Linked DNA regions of Butyricimonas faecihominis. The protein of the gene in region 1 binds, or shares a complex with, the protein of each later gene. Links are inferred from orthologs where the notes say so. Each region holds a gene or a part of one and is shown in the gene's direction. Other genes may lie near its edges.

Region 1 (4,287 bases):
GGATGACGTGGTGAAAGCCTCTTTGATCTACGTGGTGGCACACGAAGTAGGTCATTGCTTGGGATTCATGCACAACATGGCCTCTTCGGCAGCTTTCCCGGTTGATTCGTTGCGTTCTGCATCGTTTACTCAAAAATACGGGACGACACCTTGTATCATGGATTACGCTCGTTTCAATTACGTGGCGCAACCCGGGGATAAGGGCGTGAAATTGACTCCCCCGAATTTGGGTGTTTATGACGAGTTCTTGATTAAATGGAATTATCAATATATTCCCGGAACGAGAGACGAGTGGGAGGAACAACCTATCGTGGAACAATGGGTGGACGAACATGCGGGAGACCCGATTTATCGTTATGGTCGCCAACAGATACAAAGCCGTTATGACCCGAGTGCTATCGAGGAAGACTTGGGTGATGACCCGATGAAAGCCAGCGAGTATGGTGTGAAGAATCTGAAGTATATTCTTTCCAATTTGCAAGGATGGATTAAAGACGATCCGGATTATTCTCACCGTCAGGCCCTGTATGGTCAGATTATGACACAATATTATCGTTATCTGAAGAACGTGATGTATAATATCGGGGGAATCTATCTGACAGAAGTGAAAGAAGGTACTCCGGGTAAGCGTTATGAGGCTGTGCCGAAAGCTCGTCAGAAAGCATCTATGGCGTGGGTGTTGAAACAGTTTAAATCCATGGATTGGTTGAATAATGCGGAATTGAAGGCTCACTTCCCGTTAAGTGTTGACGGGAGTGCAATCGTTCGGAGTCGAGTGGCCGGGGATATTCAGGGATTGATCGGTAACGTGATTCTTTCTTCTCACGTGGCATCCTCTCCTTACTCGATTAATGAGTTTATGACGGATCTTTATAATGGTACGTGGAGTAACTTGTTACAAGGGAAGGCATTGACAGAGGGAGACAAGATTTTGCAAAATACGATGGTGGATATGGTCTGTGCATCATTGAATGATGGCGGTACCAAGAAAAGCGCCTCTCCTTTTGGTTTTGTACCTTCTGTTGACGAGATCGTGGCTTACGGGTTGGATGAGAGTGGTTTGATCAGTCGTTTTGCCGACCAGTTCCGTGCGGTTGATGAAGAATATGGCCGGGGATACGTGGCCTCAAATATGGTGGCCGATCAGTTCGGAACTCCCGGTTACGGTTGGCAGAGAACGGTTGCCACGACGGCAATTGACGATTCCAAGGCCTATTTGCAGGATATGGCCGTGAAATCCCGGAATTTATTAAGAAGTAAAATAGGAGGAATGTCCGGAAACGCGAAAGTACATTATCAGGCTCTTCTTATCAAATTAAACAATGCGTTGAAGGACAAACTATAGTGTATGTTTTCTAGTTTGTGTTCAGAGTATGACGTCTGAAATTGATCCGGGGCAGTTCGTTTATCGAGCTGCCCCTTGTCATGTGGAATAGAATCCTTTTGAAAGCTATTAATAATTTATTAAATTCGCGTTCGATTATAATTTAGATATATATATGAGCGACAATTCCCTATTAGAGAAATTAGAGACATTTTATATTCGTTTCCGTGAGATCGGGCAGTTGATAACCGACCCGGAGGTGATACAGGACATGAATCGTTTTGTGAAGTTGAATAAAGAGTATCGTGATCTGGAACAGATCGTGGAGGCGGGAGACGAGTTGAAACGTGCGGTGAGTTCTTATGATGAGGCACAGGAAATATTAAACACGGAGACCGATAAGGAACTGAAAGAGATGGCCGAGATGGAGATCGAGGAGCTGGATGCCAAGATTCCCGAATTGGAGTCGAAGGTGAAAATGTTGTTGGTACCAGCTGATCCGGAGGATTCAAAGAACGTGATTCTTGAAATTCGTGCTGGAACCGGGGGTGACGAGGCCAGTCTTTTCGCGGGGGATTTGTTCCGTATGTATACGAAATTTTGCGAGTCCAAACGTTGGAAAATAGAAATAACCAATTACAGTGAAGGAACTTCCGGGGGATACAAGGAAATTGTGGCGAACATCACGGGTGACGGTGTTTACGGGATTATGAAATACGAGTCGGGAGTACACCGCGTACAGCGTGTTCCGGCAACAGAGACTCAAGGACGGGTTCATACCTCTGCGGCCACGGTGGCTGTACTGCCGGAGGCAGAAGAAGTGGATGTGGTGTTGAATCCAGCAGATATTCGGAAAGATACTTACTGTTCTTCCGGTCCCGGGGGGCAGTCCGTGAACACGACGTATTCCGCTATCCGTTTGACGCATATTCCCACGGGTATCGTGGTGACTTGTCAGGACGAGAAGTCGCAGTTGAAGAACTTGGCGAAAGCAATGACCGAGTTGCGCTCTCGTATTTACGCGATCGAGCATCAGAAATATTTAGACGAGATAGCTACAAAACGGAAAACAATGGTTTCCACGGGTGATCGTTCCGCCAAGATTCGTACTTACAATTATCCGCAAGGACGTGTGACGGATCATCGTATCAATCTGACGCTTTATAACTTGGCTGCCGTTATGGATGGCGAGTTGGGCGAAATTATCGAGAAATTGCAGATCGAGGAGAACACGGAAAAATTGAAGGAAAGCGGATTTTAAAGATAAAAGTTAAAAACTAAAAGATAAAAGTTAGAAGGTATGACTTATAACGAGTTATTTGAACAGGTAAAAAAGAAAAAGTCCTTCCTTTGCGTGGGCTTGGATTCAGATATAAAGAAATTACCTCAACACCTGATGGGAGCGGAGGACCCCGTGTACGAGTTTAATAAAGCTATCGTGGATGCAACGGCAGATGTGGCAATTGCCTATAAACCTAATATCGCATTTTACGAGAGTAACGGGGTTTCCGGGTGGATTACGTTGGAAAAAACGGTGAAATACATCAAATCAAAATATCCCGAGATCTTCTTGATTGCCGATGCTAAACGCGGGGACATTGGAAATACATCCGAGATGTACGCTCGTGCTTTCTTGGAGACGATGGAATTTGATTCTATCACGGTGGCTCCTTATATGGGAGAGGATTCTGTGACCCCGTTCCTAAAATACGAGGGGAAATGGGTGATTCTATTAGCTTTGACTTCTAATAAAGGCGCTTTTGATTTCCAATTCTTTGAGGAGAATGGCGTGAAATTGTATGAACGGGTTTTGCGTAAATCTCAAGAGTGGGGAAATGACCAGAATATGATGTATGTCGTTGGGGCCACGAAAGCAGAAATGTTAAGCGGTATCCGTGAAATCGTTCCGAATCATTTCTTGTTGGTTCCGGGAGTGGGAGCGCAAGGCGGTAGTTTGGAAGAGGTCGCAAAATACGGTATGAACTCCCATTGCGGGTTAATCGTGAACTCTTCTCGCGGGATTATCTTTGCGGATAAGACCGAAAATTTTGCCGTGAGAGCGAGAGAAGAGGCCGTGAAGTTGCAACAACAGATGGCAGAATTGCTTGCTGCCAAAGGGGTGATTTAAGAGAAAGAGATTGAACTATATGTAGGAGGTGTGTTGCTTGGCGACACACCTTTTTGATTTATAAAAAGGGTAATTTTATTATTGTAGAATGCTTGCTAAAATAGGTGGTAATTTGTAGAAAATATTTTCTATAATTAAGGTGTTAACAGATAGGTCTAATCCAAGGAAACACAGGAATGTATTAAAAACTCGTCTCGAAAAGAAAGGTCATGAGTTGACTACAATTTGTAGTCAACTGAAATTGTCCTCGTCCGATTGTAAATATTTATAGAACGGATGTTGTTGATACAGAGTAATTATTTCGGTTAATACCATCTTTCGTTTTTCCCGTTGACGAGATCATCATGGACGATTGGTGGTATGCTTTTTTAGTACGCTGATAACAAATTCTGCACGCTCTTCCGGAGTACCTTTAGGGACGATTATAGGAATGTAGTCTAGTTGTTGGTAGGTGACGAGCATAACATCGTAGGTTTCGACGGCTTCTTGGTAGGTTTGTTTGCGTTCTGAATCGGTTTCGTAGATTTCAGGCCAGGGGGGAAGGATGAATACCTGCGGATTGTAGCGGAAATCTTGAACGGTATGTTGGAGTTCGGGAGATGGGGATTGATGGGTGAGGTGTACGTAAGCGAGGGTGTCGGGGATACCCCGGTCGAAGAAAAGAACAGATTCCTGTTTTTGGTGCTGTTCGAAGGATTCCACGGAGCGGGAAAGCATGAGGTGGGTGTAAGCGGGTATATTTGCCCAAGGGAGGGCGTTCCCGTTTCGGGCGACTTGTTCCCGGATAATCTCCCGTGCTACTTCGGGAACATACGGAAAACCTTGTTTGGCCAAT
Region 2 (3,842 bases), 2.2 Mb from region 1 along the record:
CACGGGTATCCCGCTATGTAAAGTACCGTTAATGATTTCGGCGATCTCGTTCATAATAATTGAAAATTGAAAATTGAAAATTGAAAATGAGGGATTTGCAATTTTCAATGGTGTTGTTCTTATAACTGCAAAGCTACGGATTTTAGAGGCTCGTTTTACTTGCTTGCTGGAGAAAATTTTGATGTAGGGTGAGGGTGTTGGGGAAATGAGGGAGAGGATGCCGGTTTCTCGCTAAACTCTGACTGAACAGGGATTGAAGTATAGGGTTAGAGCAACGGGGCGAAAAGTCGAGCTAGAGATTCCCGGATTTTATCCCGTTTCGGGCGGAATTTCCAGCGATGGATACTGATTTCGGAACTGCCTTTCAGGTCGTCCAGAAAATCGGAACCGAGTTGGCGACTGACGTTGCGGTCGTAGATGATGAGGTTGACTTCGAAGTTTTGTTCGAAACTACGTATGTCCATGTTGGCAGTACCCACGGAAGATACCAGTCCGTCCATGACGATTACTTTGCTGTGGTTGAATCCTTTACGATATTGAAATACTCTAACCCCGGCTTCCAGTAGTTCCTCCACGTAGGAGCGTGTACACCAGTGCGTGAGTAGCGAGTCGGATTTATACGGGATCATGATACGCACGTCCACGCCGCTCATGGCGGCGGTTTTCAGCGAGTTGATCGTGGTTTCTCCCGGCATGAAATAGGGGGTCGAGATGAAAACGTACTTCTTGGCCATGTTGATTAGCGTGAAGTAGGCTTGTTGAATGGATGTCCAGTCGCTATCGGGACCGGATGCCACGGTTTGAACAACCACGTTGCCATCGACTTTCTTGTTGGGAAGGTATTCCGCCTTGTTCAGTAGAAGTTCCTGACGAACAAAGTACCAGTCAAACAGGAAAACCACTTGCAGGGAGGTGACGGCTTCCCCTTTCACTTTCAGGTGGGTGTCGCGCCAGATACCGATGCCGGGTAATCCGTGCAGATAACGGTCGGCGAAGTTTAACCCGCCAATGAACCCGGTGTCCCCGTCCACGACGACGATTTTCCGGTGGTTCCGGTAGTTCACCTTGTTGGTGAACAAGGGAAAACGCACGGGAAGAAACGGGTAGATCTGAATCCCGGCGACCTGCATCTCTTTGATGTAACGTTTGGGTAATTTCCACGACCCCACGTCATCATAGATCACGCGAACCTCCACGCCTTCCTTGGCTTTCGTGATAAGTAATTCCTTCAGTTTCTCTCCGAGTTCTCCTTTATCAATGATGTAATATTCGAGGTGAATGTATTTTTTGGCTTTGGCGATGGCCTTGAAGATCGAACTGAAGGTGGCCTCCCCGTTGTTGAGAATCTCGACCGTGTTATTCCGGGAGAGAAGGGCTTTGCTGTTGTTCAGGAGTAATGTCATCAACGGTTTCACTGCCTCCATGTCTTCTTTTTTCAACAATTCGGCTTTCTTGATACGTTGTTTCTGGTCTTCGCTCATGTATTGCAACCACTTGAAGTCGCCCAAGCCTTTCATGGAGAACATCTTGATCTTCCGGTAGTTCATGCCGAAATAGATGTAAAAGAGCAGCCCGATACCGGGGGCCAGCACGAGTACGAGTATCCACGCAAGTGTACGTACCGGATTTCTGTTTTCCAGTATGATCGTGTATATGATCGCCAAGATGGTGAGAATATACAGTACAATGCCAATGTCAATCGCAATACCCGTCCAGTTCACGCAATTAAATTTTCAATTTTCAATTTTCAATCTTCAATTAAACCGTATCTTTGTTCCATGAATACGATGTTTGATTTACAGCAATACGCATTACAGAAGCTAAAGGATACTTATACCGAGCATGAAATAAAAGTTTTATGCTCGCTCTCCTTTTGCAAGCTGTTGCATTATACAAATATAGACATACATCTTAAAAAACACGAATTTTTAGCAAAAAGCTTTATCGATAAATTCGTTCAAATCGTGGAGGAGTTAAAAACGGATAAACCGATCCAGTATATATTGGGAGAAACGGAATTTGCCGGTATTGATTTTCAGCTAAATAGCGAAACCTTGATTCCCCGACCGGAGACGGAAGAACTGGTGATGTGGATCGTGGAATCGGGTGTGCAGCCGGGTGCGAGTGTCTTGGATATTGGAACGGGGAGTGGGTGTATCATCGTGTCGTTGGGTAAGTTGTTGAAAGGAGTACGGCTTTGTGGGGTGGATATTTCCCCGGCGGCCGTGCGACAAGCTGCCGACAATGCCCGGAGAAATGGTGTGGAGGTGAAATTTGAAGTACGTGATATATTGCGTTACGAGGAATGGGAATGGCCCGGTTTCGACGTGATCGTGAGCAATCCACCTTATGTGCGGGAGTCGGAGAAGGCGCTTATGCACGATCGGGTGTTGAATTATGAACCCTCTCGGGCTCTTTTCGTGCCGGATACCGACCCGTTAATGTTTTACCGGAAGATTGCCGGATTCGGTCGTGATCATCTGAATCGTGGAGGAGTGCTGTTTTTCGAGATCAACGAGGCTTTTGGGAAAGAAACCGTCGAGTTACTTCGGGAGATGGGGTACGAGGAGGTTGAGTTGCGGAAGGATATTAATGAACGGGAGAGAATGGTGAAAGCCCGGGGAAATTTTAAATTCTAAATTACATCGAAAGTGGATGCGAAGAAAGCGTTGAATATTGTTGCCGGGCAGTGTAGTAAAAAGGAGTATTGTAGTTTTGATATTCTTAAAAAGTTACAGCGGTGGGAGTTAGAGGAAAAGGATATTGCCGCGGTCATGGAGTTTTTGGTGAAGAATCATTTCTTGGATGATACTCGCTTTGCGGAGGCGTATGCCCGGGATAAGCATCGTTTTAATCGCTGGGGAAAGTTGAAAATCATGCAGATGCTCCGGCAAAAGCGTGTGCCGGAACGTATTATCGAACAGGCGTTGTCCTCTTTACCCGATGAGGAAAGTGACGCCACGTGTCTGGCGCTGTTGAAACAAAAGAATCGGGGCCTGAAAGAGGAAGATCCCTATAAACGAAAAGCAAAGCTTTTCCGCTTTGCTTTGAGTCGTGGCTTTGATTATGAAACCATCAGCCGGTGTATCGATCAATTGCAGGATTGAATTATCCCATATCGCTTACTTTTTCCAGCGCTTCCATGTTCGTGATCTTGATTTGCTTGCCGGAAAGTTCCAGTATGCCTTCCGAGGCAAAGTTGGATAGCGTGCGGATGGCATTGGAGGTGGTCATGTTCGAGAGATTGGCCATATCTTCCCGCGAGAGACAAATTTTCAACGTCATGTTATCATCCTCGAACCCGTAAGTGTCTTTCAGCACGAGCAAGGCCTCAGCCAGACGTCCGCGAATATGTTTTTGCGTGAGTGTTACTGTTCGGCGATTCGAGAATCCGAGGTCGGTAGCCAACGCCCGGATCACGTTCATGGCAACATCCGAGTTGCTGCGCACGATACCGAAAATAAGCTCTGTTTTCATGATGCAGACAATGGATTCCTCGAGTGCCTCCGCTGATGCGATGTGCATTTCCTCGGCAAAGAAAGCCCGGTAGCCGATGAATCCGACGGGTTTTGCCATACGCACGATCTGTTCCCGTCCTGCGATACCTTTCTTGGCGATTTTAGCTTTCCCGGTGATCAGACAAATTAACCCGAAAGGTTTATTCCCTTCTTCGTAAATCAAGTCTCCTTTCCTGTACATTTTGCAAATGCTGGTTTGGCGAATAATGCTTTTGCTACTTTCGTCAAGACTTGCAAAAAGGGAATTGGGACTATCAATGCAAATGTTGCAATATTTTTCGTGTAACTCTTTGTCTTTTATCGTTCTCATAAACTCGTTCTCTT

Evidence for each region.
Region 2: the proteins of prfA (region 1) and prmC are in contact, whole or in part, in a crystal structure (PDB 2B3T), measured with the Escherichia coli proteins. The link is inferred for Butyricimonas faecihominis from one-to-one orthologs.

What each region holds. Positions count from the first base shown.
Region 1 is NZ_AP028155.1:4,503,094-4,507,380, forward strand. Bases 671-3,542 are described here. They hold prfA (peptide chain release factor 1), read left to right. Parts: upstream 671-1,499; coding sequence 1,500-2,585; downstream 2,586-3,542. Other genes in these bases: R8806_RS18660 (zinc-dependent metalloprotease), read left to right, coding at 671-1,345; pyrF (orotidine-5'-phosphate decarboxylase), read left to right, coding at 2,625-3,452. In the rest of the region: more of R8806_RS18660, read left to right, coding at 1-670; R8806_RS18675 (AAA family ATPase), read right to left, coding at 3,795-4,287. UniProt on the Escherichia coli protein: Peptide chain release factor 1 directs the termination of translation in response to the peptide chain termination codons UAG and UAA.
Region 2 is NZ_AP028155.1:2,268,475-2,272,316, reverse strand. The notes cover bases 726-3,708. They hold prmC (peptide chain release factor N(5)-glutamine methyltransferase), read left to right. Parts: upstream 726-1,778; coding sequence 1,779-2,639; downstream 2,640-3,708. Other genes in these bases: R8806_RS09475 (Crp/Fnr family transcriptional regulator), read right to left, coding at 3,109-3,708; R8806_RS09480 (regulatory protein RecX), read left to right, coding at 2,652-3,107; cls (cardiolipin synthase), read right to left, coding at 726-1,721. Also shown: R8806_RS09495 (bifunctional UDP-N-acetylmuramoyl-tripeptide:D-alanyl-D-alanine ligase/alanine racemase), read right to left, coding at 1-54; more of cls, read right to left, coding at 267-725; more of R8806_RS09475, read right to left, coding at 3,709-3,828. UniProt on the Escherichia coli protein: Methylates the class 1 translation termination release factors RF1/PrfA and RF2/PrfB on the glutamine residue of the universally conserved GGQ motif, i.e. on 'Gln-235' in RF1 and on 'Gln-252' in RF2.